DNA from 2 places in the Paenibacillus salivarius genome. Region 1 is predicted to be linked to the other one. Evidence: riboswitches for the same ligand, from Rfam matches in the RefSeq annotation. Region 1 holds a riboswitch; the other holds the start of a gene.
What was found. A riboswitch is a leader RNA that binds a small molecule or an ion and turns the genes downstream of it on or off. The one in region 1 is predicted to bind cyclic di-AMP.

Region 1 (7,792 bases):
GACCGGATTCCCCGTCAGGAAAGGGGCGATAATCAGTCGATGCTCGCCGGTGTCGATCAGCACGCAGGAATGCCCCAAATAGGTCAGCTTCAACATAGATCACTCCTTTGAAAAAATGGAAGTTTTCAATTCTATTATATCGGTTTGACTCCCCAAGTCCTAATTCATCGGCTAAAATGAGGATAAAAGAGATGCCAATCAAGGAGGACAGGAATGACAACACCGTTGATGGAGCTGTTGGAACAAGAAAAGATCGTCGCCATCTTGCGCGGTATTCCAAAGGAACGCGGATTAGACGTAGCGGAAGCGCTATGCAAAGGCGGAATCGTATTTGCCGAAGTGACGCTGAATACCGAGGGCGCGCTCGATATCATTTCGAAGTGGAGAGAAAGATTCGGACCCAAAATGCGTATCGGAGCCGGAACCGTCCTGGATGTTGAGGCTGCGAAAGAGGCCGTTTGCGCCGGTGCGGAGTATTTGGTTTCTCCAAATTTGGACGAGGAGGTCATCGAATACGCTTTGGAAAAAGGCGTAGGCGTGTTTCCGGGCGCAATGACGCCTACGGAAATCGTCAAGGCCTGGAAGGCCGGGGCGACGGCGGTCAAAGTATTTCCGATGGCTACTTTAGGTGTCGGTTATTTAAAAGAAATCCGGGCTCCGCTCGATCGGATTCCGCTGATCGCCACAGGCGGAGTGCGATTGGACAACATCGGCGAGTTTTTGGCCGCGGGAGCGACAGCCGTGGGACTCGGAGGATGTTTGGCCAATCCGGCTTTGATTCGTGAAGGACGTTACGAGGCAATCACGCAAAACGCCATGGATTTGGTTCATGCCGTAAAAACCTATCGGATGAACGTAAATTAAAAAATCCCCCGGGCGACAATACGGATTCGTCCCGGGGGATTTTCTGCGGCGATTAAAGGTTTGGACTGGGCGAATCAAGGCCGACATGGGAACACAGAATCTCCTTGGCGGACGTCGGACGTTAAATCATCGACGGACATCAGGGCTCGGTCTCTTGTAAGCATGATCATTAGAAAATAGGCTTCACCGCGTGAATTTTCCAAAATGATTTGATAATCCCCTTTGCTGAAGAACGGATGACATGAAGCCGTTAATTTCAAATCATTGTTCTCCGCGTAAGTTTCGATGACGTAGGCTTTTCCCAGCTTTTCCGCTGCTTGTTTATTTCGATGCTCGGAAATGAAGAAGCATACCACCGAAATGATGATTATCGTTAGAAGTGCAATGAACATGATTAATGTACGTTTATTTTTCACTAGTTTTCCTTTCCTGCTTATTTCCGGAGTTTAGTTACATTGAGAATGAGACTAAAGACAAAATCGGCTGATTGGTTGGGAAATCAATGTAATGCTCTTGGGAGGTTCCGGTATTGTCATTAATAATAATCATACTGTCAAAGTTATCGTATGCATACCCTTTACCCACTGTCCAGTGATAATCGTATGCGTAGTCCCTATCCGGTTCAAAAAACGTGAATTTCGTATCAAATTTTACCGCAACCGGGCGGCCAGCATTAATTTCACTTCTATACGTGGCATATCCTGTTGTGATTGTAGAAGCCGTTGCGGAACGGTAAAAATCGCCATTATGGGCGACAAGCCCGTTTTTTACTCCTGCAACGCTCATTCCTACTATGGTACCCCCATGTTCGCTATAAAAGTGATTGATCGTGGCAGCTTTTGAGCCGTAGTAAGTAGTGGATGGCAACAGACCAAATCCATTGGTTCTCCAGTACTCCGAAATAGCCGCCATAGTTGTTGGCCCGCATGCCGAGTTAGAATGATTTACACCGGAAGCGTACTGGTCAAACGTTTCAATCGTCAGCTTTCTCTCCGATAGCGCTCTAATCCCTATGGCAGTTGCCGAACCGTTTAAATAAGCATTCCATGCGGATGCCGCATTAGGGTTTGTTGAAAGGAGGGGGGGTGATTGGGCGGAAACTTTCTGTCCATTCTCCCGATCTCCCAATATAACATTCTGGGAATTTGAAGCATAAACCGCTTCAATACCTCCCATATAATACAGTCTTTCTCCATTGCTCAGTTCAGTAATTTCAAGAGATCCTTTACCTGCAGCCAATACCGGCGAGTAAGATTTGTTAGCCGATACTAGAACGTATTGCTTGTCAAACTTATAATAATATCCAAGCAATATTTCATTAATATTGTAAACTGGTTCAACGGAAATCAAAGACGAAAATGGTTCCGAAAATTGATGCCTCTCCAAGAATAATGCTGCAACTGTATCTGCCTCCTCTCTGGTAACATTAGCCGTTCCGACAGGATCACTGACACTTGCCATAGATAGGGAAGGGAGGTTAACAAGAAATACGCAAACTAATAAAAGCGCTTTCAGAAATCTTGTTTTCTTCATTCTTTTCTCGCTCCTTTAGAATAAAATTAACAGATACGTTGTTGCTCGAATGGTATGTACCTGCATCTATCTCTAGTATCCTAATCTCAGTATACAATTAATATTTGATATGTTAAATAATCCCTTTTTGAATTTTATATGAAAGCCTTTTTCCGTAGGGCGAGAAAAAATCCAACGGATTTGGTGCGTTCTTAAAAACGTACCGTTAGGACGAAAATAATAATCCCCCGGACGACGATACGAATTGTCGTCCGGGGGATTTTGTCGGCGAATTTCTATCACTCCGGCCAGGATACGGTTACGGAATGAGGCCGGTCAAGCGCGGAAGCCCAGTAATAGCCGGGAGCCGTTATCCGCTGCGGCAAAAATCCTACCAGTCCGGCGGATTTGGGCAACGCTTCGGAGGTTGCCGAAGTCATGCCCTGGGCATCGGCCACAAGATCCACATATCTGCCGCCGTTGTAGGTGAAACGGCCATGAACTTGTGCTGCAACGGGTGCTCCTGTCTCCAGGTCGATGACTTGCAGGGTGACTTTTCCGCGTGTGCCGTCAAATACGATAGTCATATCGCCAATGATCATGGGGCGGAGGCTCGTGCTCTCTGTTGTAGCCGAGACTTCGCTCGATACGGGGCCGATATTGCCGCTGATATCGACCGCGGCTACCCGGTAGTAATAGGTCGTGTCCGGCAACAGTCCGGTGTCCCGGTAGGACAGATTACGGGAGGTTCCGCCAATCGTGGATTCGTCCGGCGTGAATCCGGGTTCCGTGCTTCTGTAAATGACATATTCCTCGATGTCGGAATTGTCGGTAGCCCGCCCGTAGTTGAGCTGGATCGAGTTGTAATCCCACACTGCAGCCTCCGGCTCGCGATTCAGTCCGGAAGGAGGCGAGGTATCCGTAGGGGTTACGTTCCATTTGAAACCTCCGGGCCCCCAGGCTGAAGGCAGCCAGCGGATGGAATCGTAATGATGCATGGCCATTCCGCCGAATGCCGGGTTCCCGTTAAAGGCGGCGTACACCTTATCAAGTTCGCTTTCCATATAAAGTCTGCCTTCTTCACGGAAGGTGATCGTTTCAGGGTCCCCGCTGCTGGCAATATCCAGCGTTTCGACGCCGACAATGACCGAGCCCGGTTTGCCGATCGCGTTGGCATAATCGAGTTCGCCTTGTGCTTGAGGGATAATGCCAGGCCCACCCTCGGCGGTATCCCTATAATCCATGATCGAAATATAGTCGCTAATGTCTTGGACATGTTCCGAAAGCCATTTTGTTTGTCCGTTCCACGTAATGTCCTGTGCTGCATCGCTGCTGTCAAACCAGCGCGGAATAGCAGGGCCGAAGGGAAGATCGATGCCGGCGGTATCTCTGCGGTCGATCATTTTTTGCAGGATATCGAGATATTGAAGCTGGACGGATGGTTTTTCCGCTCTAAATTCCGGTAAAATATACGGCTCAATGTCCACGTTCACGCCGTCAAATTGTTCCGCTTCCGAAGAGGAAAGGTTGAAGTTGATTACTTTTTCGATTTCCCGGATCGCGTAGCCGTGGTAGGGCTCTAATGCACCGTAGTAGGGAGGAACCGTGCCTCCGGCAATGCATGCATGAACCTGATATCCATTGGCATGCGCCCAGCGGATGAAATCGCGGACCTTTCCGGGCTCGTCTTCAAGAATGTCCACGCCCTCGTAAGGGAAGACGCCGATATAGAAGGTCGTGATCGGATCGGAGCCGAACGTTTCGGTATCGTCGGCCATCTGTTGGAGCGCCGTTCTCGAACCGGGATTCAGGAACAAGTTGTAAGCTGCTTTTTCCCAGATCCACATGGCCCGGTCTTGATGCTCCAGTGTGATCGGCTCGGGTGCCCAATTCCCGGTATGTGCGTATACCGTCGTACTCCGCCCGATATTGCCGAACGTATCGATGGCGCGCGCTTCGATGCTCGATGTACGGCTGTCCAGGCGCTTGGCATCCCACTTGAACTGATAATGATTGCCCGTACGTTTGGCAGAGAGCCACGGTCCGCCGTTAATTCTCACTTCCACCTGATCGATCGCATTTTTGGAATCCACCTGAATTTTTACCGGAACCGATCCGTGAACCGTGGTACCGTCGTCCGGGTTCGTTATTTTCACGACAGGGAGGCTGGCTTCAGGGTTATCCACATAAACGGAAGTGGTTGCGGTAGTGATCCCGTAACGAGTCACACTTTGCAGTCCCCTGACGATGATTGAAACGTCTCCATCATATTTGGAAGTGTTCAGATCCGCGTACCAGTTGCCCTTTTCAAATCCGTCCGACTGCTCCACCACGGCCGGAATCTGCTCCGTGCCGTTGACAATCAGCTTGATGTCATAGATGTCGGAATATTGGCCCGTGACCCGCAGCCATCCCGGTGACACATACTCGCCGCTTTTCGGAGAATCCATCGTTAACTGGGATTCGGCGCGGACGGACGGAACCTGGATAAGGACAAACAACAGGAAGCCTAGAAACAATGCAGCAGAAAGCCATTTGAGTGTCGGGCGAACAAACCGATTCATCAAACTTTGATCAAAATTCGGCATAAATACCCCTCGCTTTCTGACGGATCGTACAGCGGCCCGCCTCCATATAATTGTAAACGTTTACATTTATTATTGTATCCGCAAGTTTTTTCTAAGGGCAATATCCTTTTATTGTCCTTTAATCGGATAAGCCGGGTCGAAATCTAGAAAATAAGAGTATAGTCGAGTTATCGCGAAAATGAGAGAGATTGTGATGAATGAAAACGCTGCTGATTCGTATATTCGTCAAATCCCCTTCTTTTTTTGCCGCCAGCATGACTTTACTCTGTTCGGAACTGGAGTTATGATTCAATCCATGAAATAAATAACAACCATTTCTGATCGCTGAATTTCCCGGTAGCGGGAAAGCGGGGGAACCGACGGCCATCCATTTAAAAGTGGCCGTATAGTTCGAATTTCAATTCCATGTGAGAGTGGGAGAGACCTTCGGACAGGGGTGAATCGCGTACGGAATCCATGGCTTCCGTACGGGTAGGGCGACTCTCACCGCCCGAATCCGACAGCTAACTTCGTAAGCGTGGATGGAGAGAGGATGGGTGAACTGCGAGCCGCACCAAAATTGGCCACAGGGGACCTCGGTATGCCTCCGTGGTCTTTTTATGGCCTAATATGAAAAAATGATTGAATTTCATGAAAAACAATGTCTCATTCGCTGAATTCTGCTTACGCAGAAACGGGGGAACCATCAACCTCCGTTTACCGGTTTTCGGACCGTTAAATCGGAGATTTCTTGGGGTGAATCGCCGGAATGTTTCCGGCGTAGGGCGACTCTCGCGTCCGAATCCGACAGCTAACCTCGTAAGCGTTATGGAGAGAGGCACCCGCCATAAGCTGATTTGGCCCGAACGCCATTTTTAAGCCGCGGAAAGGTACCCTCCTTTCCTGCGGCCTTTTTCGTTTGAAGGAGGAAATCAAGTTGGAAGAAGATTGCATCCTCGTCGCCGCGCCGAACAAATCGGCCCGTAATTTTACGCTGTTGCTTCTGGCAAAGGGACGGAAGGTTGTTTTAATCGTCAATAACAGGACCGAAGAGCTAAAGGCAGGGAAGCTGGGAGCCCAAAAAGTGATCCGTGTAAAGACGGATGATGAGAATACATGGCAGGCACCCGGGTATCCGATCGGGCGGGCGTTTATTTTTGAAACGAGTCTGGCCCTGACATGCAGGTATTTGAAGCTTTGCCGCATGTGGGCGGCCGGCCCGATTATCGTCATCACGCCCCAACAGGATCCGAGAATGATTTATAAGGGGCTGGGGGCCGACTTCATCATTCATTCCGCAAGCGGCGAGGTCGGATTTTTGGCAAATGGGCTTCCGGAAGCCGAACTTGAAAAATAGCAAACTGGAACCGAGGGAGGCAATAAACCGTGATTATGATCGGATTGATGGTTGTACTGGTATTTCTATATTTGATCTATGCTCTGATTCATCCCGAGAAGTTTTAACAAAGCCATCATATTGAGGGGGATCCCAATGGATTTTGTGCAAATGTTTGTCGTGATCGGCGTCATCTTACTGTTGGTGAAGCCGGTAGGCACTTATTTATATCATGTATTTTCGGGAGAACCGAACCGGACAGACAAGATTTTCGGCGGAACGGAGCGGCTGATATATAGGCTGATCGGTTTCAAAAACCTTGAAGGCATGAGCTGGAAAAAGTATGCGTTCAGTATGATTGCGGTGAACGTCGTACTGGCGGGAATCGGCTATTTGATATTGCGGCTTCAGAGTATTCTTCCCTTCAATCCGAACGGGATCGGAGCGATGGAGCCAACGCTTTCGTTCAACACGGTCATCAGCTTTATGACCAATACGAACTTGCAGCACTACAGCGGAGAGTCGGGATTGTCGTATTTTTCGCAAATGGCCGTCATTACGATGATGATGTTTACCTCGGCGGCGACCGGCTTGTCCGTGGCGATTGCCTTTATACGCGGGCTGACCCGGCGGGGGAGAACGGTCGGAAACTTCTTCGAAGATTTTACGAAAGCCCATATCCGGGTGTTTTTGCCTGCGGCGTTGCTGGTTACGCTGATCCTGGTGGCGTTGCAGGTTCCCCAGACATTGGAGCCGACACTTGCGATTCAAACGCTGGAAGGCAACGTGCAGCGCATCTCCGTGGGACCGGTTGCCTCGCTCGAGTCCATCAAGCATTTGGGAACGAACGGCGGAGGATTTTTCGGCGCCAACTCGGCGCATCCGTTCGAAAATCCGAACGGTCTTACGAATGCGATCGAAATATGGTCGATGTGGATTATGGGTGCGGCTTTGCCATACACTTTCGGTCTGTTCGCCAAAAACAAAAAGCAAGGCTGGGTGATATTCTCGGCCATGATGATTCTGTTCCTTGTCTTTCTTTCCACCGCATATTTCTCCGAAAAGGAGGGGAATCCGGCGATCAACGCGCTTGGTATCGACGCCTCGCAGGGCAGCATGGAAGGGAAAGAGGTAAGGTTCGGTATCGCGGGCTCCGCGCTGTTTACAACCGTGACCACGGCCGCTACGACAGGGACGGTCAACAATATGCATGATACGCTGACGCCGCTAGGCGGCCTTGTTCCGCTTGCGCAGATGATGCTGAACGTCGTGTTTGGCGGCAAAGGCGTGGGACTGATGAATATGTTGATGTACGCCGTTTTGGGCGTGTTCATATGCGGACTGATGGTCGGGCGGACGCCGGAATTTCTGGGCCGCAAGATTGAAGCGAAGGAAATAAAGCTCGTCGCGGTCGCGATCTTGGTACATCCGTTCATTATTTTGCTGCCGACGGCAATCAGCTTTATGACGAACCTGGGGCACGGCGCCATAACCAATCCCGGGTTTCACGGCT
Region 2 (7,792 bases), 460 kb from region 1:
TTTTGGCTAATCCTGCGGTTAATGTATGCTCTTTATGTCCCGGAACAGCGGAGGTTTGCTCCATCACCGTTCCGCCCTCCCCCGGATAAGCGGTCGAGGCGGCCCCGATATGCGCTTCTCCTCCGGTAATGATCAGAAGCATATCTCGCCCGACAGAAATGGCCTGCAGCTCGATATCCTCAAAACGATGCATGCGCGAAGCCCCCTTAAATTTGCTATTCTTTATTTTAAAGGATGCCGCGTATTTCGTCCAAGGAAGCCAGTCCTTCCTTTCGCATAAATTGCTCCAGATCCCGGATTAAATCAACCCCGGCTCTTAAATGAATAAAGTTGTGCGTTCCGACTTGAATCACCTGGGCACCGGCCATGATAAATTCGACGATATCCTCGGCGCTGCTGATGCCGCCCATACCCATCACCGGAATGCTTACGGCTTTGCTGACTTGGTGCACCATCCTCAGGGCGATCGGCTTGATTGCCGGACCGGACAATCCCGCATACATATTTTCAAATACGCTGCGACGTCGGTATATATCGATCTTCATGGCCGAAAACGTGTTGACCAAGGAAACCGCATCCGCGCCTTCCTGTTCGCACATCACCGCCATAGAAACGATATCTTCCGCATTCGGCGACAGTTTCACGATCAACGGCAGCGTCGTGGACCGGCGAATCTCACGTACCACTTCCCTTGCCGTTTCCGTTTTGATGCCGTAAGCCATCCCCCCGGCCTTCACGTTCGGGCACGAAATGTTCAGCTCGATCATGTCCACCGCATTACGCTGTTCCTTCTCTCTTAGCCGGGCATCCTCTTCGATCAATAAGGCTCCATTCACGTAATCCTCCAGCGTATTACCTCCCAGGTTCACGATCCTGGCCAGGTTCAGCTTCTCCCATCTTGGACACTCTTCTTTCAAAAAGGCCGGTATTCCCGGATTCTCAAGCCCGACGCTGTTCAACAGCCCGGAAGGGGTTTCGTACACGCGCAAGCCGGTATTCCCCTCCTTCGGATGAAGGGTCAGGCCCTTTCCCGATATACCGCCAAGCCGGTTGAGATCGTAGTATCTTCCATACTCCTTGCCGAAGCCGAAAGTGCCCGAAGCCATGACGACGGGATTCTTAAAATGAACTCCCGCAATACTGCTTGACATATCAATCATGAAACACGACCTCCTCCGCAGGAAATACCGGTCCGTCAGCGCAAGCCTTTTTGCGGCCGTCCTTGCATTTCACGCTGCATACGAGGCAGGCTCCGATACCGCAGGCCATCCGATTTTCCAAAGACACGTAGACCCGGGCCCGCCCTCCCGTATCGGCCTGCTTTCGTTGAACCGCCTTCAACATCGGATGCGGGCCGCAAGTGAATATCGTATCGTAAGCCTGAAAATCGACCTTTTCGAGAATCGATCCGCCAATATCCACGACCACTTGTCCGCTTGTACCGGCGCGAAACTCGTCCACCATGTAAGGCTCTTTACTAAACCCCAGGTATACGTCGGCCTCCGGAATTTGTTTCAGAGCATAATAAAACGGAGCGATTCCGATCCCTCCGCCAACCAGTGCTGTTTTTCCGGTCGGCTCCGGGAAGCCGTTGCCGAGCGGCCCTTCCAAGCCGACCTTGTCGCCTTGCTTCAATCTGGAGAACAACTCCGTCCCTTCCCCGGAGACGAGATATAGAAACTCGATTTCGAAATCGGATACGTTAAAAATGCTAAGCGGCCTTGAAAGAAGCGGATACTTATCCCAAGCCCGCAACATATAAAACTGTCCCATTCTTCCGGTGAATCTCCCCTCCACCTTAAGGCGGAAAACACCCGGTGCAACCTGTTCATTGGCCACTACCGTCGACATGACGCTCTCTCCTCTCCTGCAGTACAGCTGACAGTTATCTTTTTCTTCACTTAAAGATGCAATTTTTCCGAAAGAGAGTCTGTGACAAATATCACACGCGAAACCAGCGGTCATATTTCGCTTGGATAACGGGAATACCTATACTTAAACGAAAATTAAAAAAGGGAGGGGCGTTTCCAATGAGCAAGGCGGTGGCAAAGCGGACAGTTGCCTGTGCTGTCATATTAATCTCGGCTTTGATAACCGGTGTTCTATTTCCCGGCTCTAGCTTCGCAAATACGGACAACCAGCAAAAAAAGCCGGAAACAAGCGCTCCCAGTCTAGGAGAGCTGCGACGTAAATATTCGGAAACGTTCAAATTCCGCGGACCGGAAGTCAAGCAAATCGCGTTCACTTTCGATGATGTGCCGGACCCCCGGTTCACTCCGCAGGTTCTTGCGGTTCTTCGGAAGGAAGGAGTAAAAGCGACCTTTTTCGTGGTCGGTCACCGGGCCAAAAAATTTCCCGACCTGGTTCGTCAAATTCATCAGGAGGGACATATCATCGGCAACCATTCCTTCAGCCATCCGCAATTCAAGAAACGGTCTATAAAACAATTTCAGAACGAGATCCAGCGTACCGAAAATATCATTATGAATCTGATCGGATACCGTCCGAAGCTGATACGGCCTCCGTACGGAGAAATAAATGAGGAGCAAGTCAAGTGGCTTAAAAAGAACGGTTACACCATCGTGAACTGGAATGTGGATTCGCTGGATTGGAAAGGGATTGGAAAGGAAAAAGTCGTCAAGAACGTGCTTCAATCCGCAGGTCCCGGATCGATCATTCTTCAGCATGCGGGAGGAGGCACAACTTCCGATTTGTCGGGGACAATCGAAGCCTTGCCCGAACTGATTCAATCACTTCGGGCAAAAGGCTATCAATTGGTCACGCTTCCGGAGCTGCTCCATGTAACGAAGTATAAATAAGTTTTATTTCAAAATATAAAGCTTGATGTCCTGAAATCCAAATTCGCTGACAGATTGCTGGCTGCCCGGAATGAAAATATCGATCCGATTTCCTTTAATCGCGCTGCCTTGATCGGCTGCGGTAGCGACAAAGGCTTGTTTAGGCAAATTCGGATGAGTATGACCCGTAACGAGAACCTTGGTCCCCATCGGGATCACGCTCGGATCTACGGCGATCGTTCCCAATTCCAGGGGATTTCCGAAATAGTCCACGGCTCCCCATTTTCCGTTTTCGCTTGCTGCGGAAGAATAAGCGGTCGCCTTCACGTCCAGCGTTTTGGAATAGTTAAATGTTTTTCCCCAAGCTTCCACAACCTGGTCCGTTGCGGAAGCTTTTAGCGTTGGCAGCATAACCGGAGCTTCCGCCGCTTTGGCGGATACGGTCTGTTTCGATGCGGCCGGCTCATTTCCCGGAATCACGATATCGAGTCCCGCAAAAATATTCGTTGCTTTTACGGACGGATTAGCGGCCATCAATTTGTTCATATCGACGTTGTACTGCTTCGAGAGTAGGTAAAACGTATCCCCATCCTTCGCTTTATGTAACGCGTCCGCATGGGCCGGTATAGCGTGAAGTGTTCCCGCCAACCCCAGTGTAAGTAATGTTGTTTTAAAGATACGTCCAATGTTCGAGTGTCTGTTCATGTTGTCGATGTCCTCCCTGGATGTAGTGCCTGCGGAGTTAGTTGTCGGGTTAGGAAAAGAGGAGTTGTTCCCCGCGCTAGAAGCAACACAGCGCTTCACCCCAAAGACCAGCTTTCTCCGGCGCTAACCGGTTAAAAGGCTGTTCGGTAAATCGTCCCCCGCACCTGCCCTGGCAGGTTTCGGCTCACTCAATATATCACAATTTTGTAACCAATGGAGCAAGAAAATGTTGCCAACACCCTAACCCTCTTGAATCTACGGGGTTTTTCACGGTTACAAGTGATTACAATATCGTTAAAAACGTAGCTATAAATAGAAAAAAACCGCCGGAGCAAATCCTCCTGCGGTCGATATTGTTTTACACTACAATACTTTACTGAGAAAATCTCGGGTGCGTTGATGCTTCGGCGAACCGAACACCTCCTGGGGCGTGCCCTGCTCCAGAATAACACCTTGGTCCATGAACAGGATGCGGTCTCCTACCTCCCGGGCAAAGCCCATCTCGTGGGTCACGATCACCATCGTCATGCCTTTTTCGGCAAGGCTCTTCATGACATCGAGCACTTCGCCGACCATCTCCGGGTCAAGCGCGGAGGTCGGTTCGTCGAACAGCATGACGTGCGGTTCCATGGCCAGGGCGCGTGCGATGGCGATCCGCTGTTTTTGACCGCCGGACAGCTGAGAAGGATAAGCGTCCCGCTTATCTTCCAGACCGACCGTGCGGAGCAAATCCATGGCGATCGCTTCCGCTTTGGATTTATCCATCTTTTTCACGCGGATCGGAGCCATCGTGATGTTATCGATGACCGTTTTGTGAGGGAACAGATTGAACTGCTGAAACACCATGCCCATCTTTTCGCGCGTTTTGTTAATGTCATGCTTTTTATCCGTAATCGATTGTCCCTCGAAGGTGATTTCTCCCCCGCTCGGTTCCTCCAGACGGTTGATACAACGCAGAAAGGTACTCTTTCCCGAGCCGCTCGGACCGATGACCACGACAACCTCGCCTTTGGAGATTTCCAGATCGATGCCCTTCAAAATATGAAGTTGCCCGTATTTTTTATGAAGCTGCTTAACGGTGATCACTGGCTTTCAACTTCCTTTCGAACATGCCCATAACGCGGGACAGTGTAAATGTCAAAATAAAGTACATGATCGCGACGATCAGATATGGAGTCATACCGTTATAAGTTATGGTGACGATCGCGCCCGACTGGAACATAAGCTCGGTGACCCCGATGAAGGAAACGATGGAGGATTCCTTAATGATCGTGACGAACTCGTTGCCGATCGCCGGAAGCACCGACTTGATCGCCTGCGGGATCACAATGAAACGCATGGACATGCCCCGGGTCATCCCGAGCGAACGGGCCGCCTCGTTTTGTCCCCGATCCACGCCTTGAATGCCCGCCCGGAAAATTTCAGCCAAATAAGCGGAACTGTTGATGGAAAGCGTGATCGCCCCGGATTCAATCGCCGAGAAATTGATACCGAACGCCGTGGAAAAACCGTAATGGATAATAAACAATTGAACGAGCATCGGCGTCCCACGCAGAAACTCAACCCAAGCATGCCCGATAAACCGGACGATTCCCCAAGGAGACATTCGAATCAGCGTAATGATCAAGCCCAGCACAAAGCCGCACAATACCCCGATAGCCGCCAACAGCAGCGTGTATTGGAGACCCGTAAAAAAATAACTGCGGTACTCCCAGAACATCGTAAACAAATCCATGAATCCACCATTCCTCCTAATTCACCCTAGATACGTATACAAAACAAAAAATAGCGATTTTGCTCGCTATTTTTTGGATGGAACGAGAGCCTTGCTTATTTCTCGGCAAGTTCGGTAGCTTCCGTAACGAATTTGTCGATGGAACCGTCGCCCATCAGACGATCAAGCGTTGCGTTAACTTGGTCAAGCAATTCCGTATTGCCTTTTTTCACCCCGATGACATAACCTTCGTCTTCAGTGACCGGTTTAGCGTCGGTAATGGTGATGCCTTCCACGTTTTTAACGAACGACTCGGCTACAGGGCCTTCAATAATCGCCGCATCCACACGGTTCGATTTCAGTTGCATCACGATATCGTTGATTTTGGCGAGGGAGGTAAGTTTTGCGCCAGCGATTTCTTTGGCGATTCCCTCCTGGATCGAACCCTTTTGAACCCCGATTTTTACGCCTTCCAAAGACTCCATGGTAGCGTACTTGTCTTTATCGGCTGTACGGGTTACTACCGACTGTTCAGCTTTGTAATAAATTTTCGAGAGGCCGACTTGCTCTGCGCGTTCCGGCGTAGGGCTCAAACCCGAGATGACCAGGTCCACTCTTCCGGTATCCAATTCGTTCAGCAAGGAGTCAAAGTTCATATCCTTGATTTCCAATTCGGCACCCATGTCCTTGGCGATTTCTTTAGCGATATCGATGTCGAAGCCGACGATTTCATTTTCGCCTTTTTCGTTCATGATTTTGAATTCGTACGGAGGAAAGTCCGCACTTGTTCCGATAATCAGTTTCTTGGCCGCGCCGCCGTTACCCGAACCGTTGCCGGAACCTTGGCTTTCCGTGGCCGGTGCCGTGTTGCCGGCGTTATTTTTATTTTGTCCGCAAGCGGCAAGTACACTCGTTACCAACATTAGCGCTACAATTAACATACCCCATTTTTTCATCTGTCTCTCTCCATTTCTGCACATTTATTAGACCATCGTTCGATTTACTAGGCTAATTATAAGTGAATGTGTATATATATGCAAAGACATTTTTCACATTTTCATCTTTTTTTCATTTTGGAACCTTCCTTGACTGAGAATCATACAAGGGTAAAGTGTGGAATAATGGTTCATATCCAGTCCCATCGGGTTATAAATTGCTGAAAACCTTGCTAGTTCATTAAGATGACGTGAGGAGGTGGCCCCGTGCTTCTTGAAGCTCTCTACCATGTCCCCCGGGATAAATGGGCTTATGCTTATGATGCATCGACGATCCATTTGCGCGTGCGGACGAAGCGTGACGATGTGGAGCATGTTTATGCCATGACGGGCGATAAATATAATTGGGACGGAACGTACCAGGAAATCCCATTGGAAAAAGCGGCGCATGACCGGATGTTCGATTATTGGGAAGTCGCCGTAAAACCAAAGTTTAAGCGGCTGTCCTATGCATTTAAACTCACTTCCGGGTCCGAAACGGTGTATATGCTGGACACGGGCGTTCAGCATGAAGGGCCGACACCGCCGGGTGAGCTGTACGAATTTCCGTATATTCATGAAATCGATCTGTTCAAGGTTCCCGAATGGGCCAAAAAGGCGGTCTTTTATCAAATCATGCCCGAACGTTTCGCCAACGGCGACCCTTCGAACGATCCGGAGCATACCGTGCCTTGGGGCGGAAAGCCCACGCGTGACAATTTCTTCGGCGGAGATTTGCAAGGCGTGCTTGATCATTTGGATGATCTGACCGATCTGGGCGTTAATGCGATTTATTTCACACCGTTGTTCGTTTCCCCTTCCAATCATAAGTATGATACCGTGGACTACAAAAAAGTCGATCCGCACTTCGGGGATAACGAACTGTTGAAGCGCGTCGTCAATGCCTGCCACGAGCGCGGAATCCGCGTGGTGCTGGACGCGGTGTTTAACCACTGCGGAGAGCAATTCCCCCCGTTTCAGGATGTGCTGAAAAACGGCGAGAAATCCAAATATGCGGAATGGTTTCACATCAATGAATATCCGCCCCGAATCAAGGACGGAATCCCCACGTACGATACGTTCGGTTTTTTTGGGAATATGCCGAAATTCAACACGGCGAATCCGGAGGTAAAAGAGTACCTGCTCGGCGTGGCGGAATACTGGATCCGGGAGATTAAGCTCGACGGCTGGAGGCTGGACGTGGCGAACGAGATCGATCACCATTTCTGGCGCGATTTCAGGCAAGTCGTCAAAAAGGCGAATCCGGAGGCCTACATTATCGGGGAAGTCTGGAGCGATTCGTTAACCTGGCTGCTCGGCGACCAATTCGATTCGGTCATGAACTACCCTTTTGCCGATAAGGTGCTCGAGTTTTTCAACGGGGGCATGGACGGCTACAGTTTCTCCAATGAAATGGGAGCCCTGATCATGCGTTATCCGCAGCAAACGAACGAAGTCATCTTCAATATGCTTTGCAGTCATGACACCCCGCGTTTGCTGACGAGGGTCGGCGGAGACAAAAGAAAGCTGAAGCTGTGCGTCGTTTTTCTGTTTACGTATATCGGCACCCCGTGCATCTTTTACGGGGATGAAGTCGGGAT

Region 2: another riboswitch for cyclic di-AMP. It lies ahead of ACSFXJ_RS12285 (3D domain-containing protein); the one in region 1 lies ahead of ACSFXJ_RS14375 (hypothetical protein).

The regions. Positions count from the first base shown of each region.
Region 1 is NZ_CP195592.1:3,172,510-3,180,301, reverse strand. Features, by position in the region: gene ACSFXJ_RS14400 (metal-dependent hydrolase) at 1-93, opposite strand, end outside; gene ACSFXJ_RS14395 (bifunctional 4-hydroxy-2-oxoglutarate aldolase/2-dehydro-3-deoxy-phosphogluconate aldolase) at 214-864, shown strand; gene ACSFXJ_RS14390 (hypothetical protein) at 939-1,280, opposite strand; gene ACSFXJ_RS14385 (C39 family peptidase) at 1,315-2,397, opposite strand; gene ACSFXJ_RS14380 (Ig-like domain-containing protein) at 2,676-4,964, opposite strand; cyclic di-AMP (ydaO/yuaA leader) riboswitch at 5,277-5,498, shown strand; cyclic di-AMP (ydaO/yuaA leader) riboswitch at 5,605-5,784, shown strand; gene ACSFXJ_RS14375 (hypothetical protein) at 5,881-6,300, shown strand; gene kdpF (K(+)-transporting ATPase subunit F) at 6,336-6,407, shown strand; gene kdpA (potassium-transporting ATPase subunit KdpA) at 6,436-7,792, shown strand, end outside.
Region 2 is NZ_CP195592.1:2,713,821-2,721,612, reverse strand. Features, by position in the region: gene ACSFXJ_RS12305 (hypothetical protein) at 1-193, opposite strand, end outside; gene ACSFXJ_RS12300 (dihydroorotate dehydrogenase) at 228-1,160, opposite strand; gene ACSFXJ_RS12295 (dihydroorotate dehydrogenase electron transfer subunit) at 1,153-1,851, opposite strand; gene ACSFXJ_RS12290 (polysaccharide deacetylase family protein) at 2,031-2,819, shown strand; gene ACSFXJ_RS12285 (3D domain-containing protein) at 2,823-3,503, opposite strand; cyclic di-AMP (ydaO/yuaA leader) riboswitch at 3,515-3,698, opposite strand; gene ACSFXJ_RS12280 (amino acid ABC transporter ATP-binding protein) at 3,867-4,589, opposite strand; gene ACSFXJ_RS12275 (amino acid ABC transporter permease) at 4,576-5,238, opposite strand; gene ACSFXJ_RS12270 (transporter substrate-binding domain-containing protein) at 5,334-6,173, opposite strand; gene ACSFXJ_RS12265 (alpha-glycosidase) at 6,420-7,792, shown strand, end outside.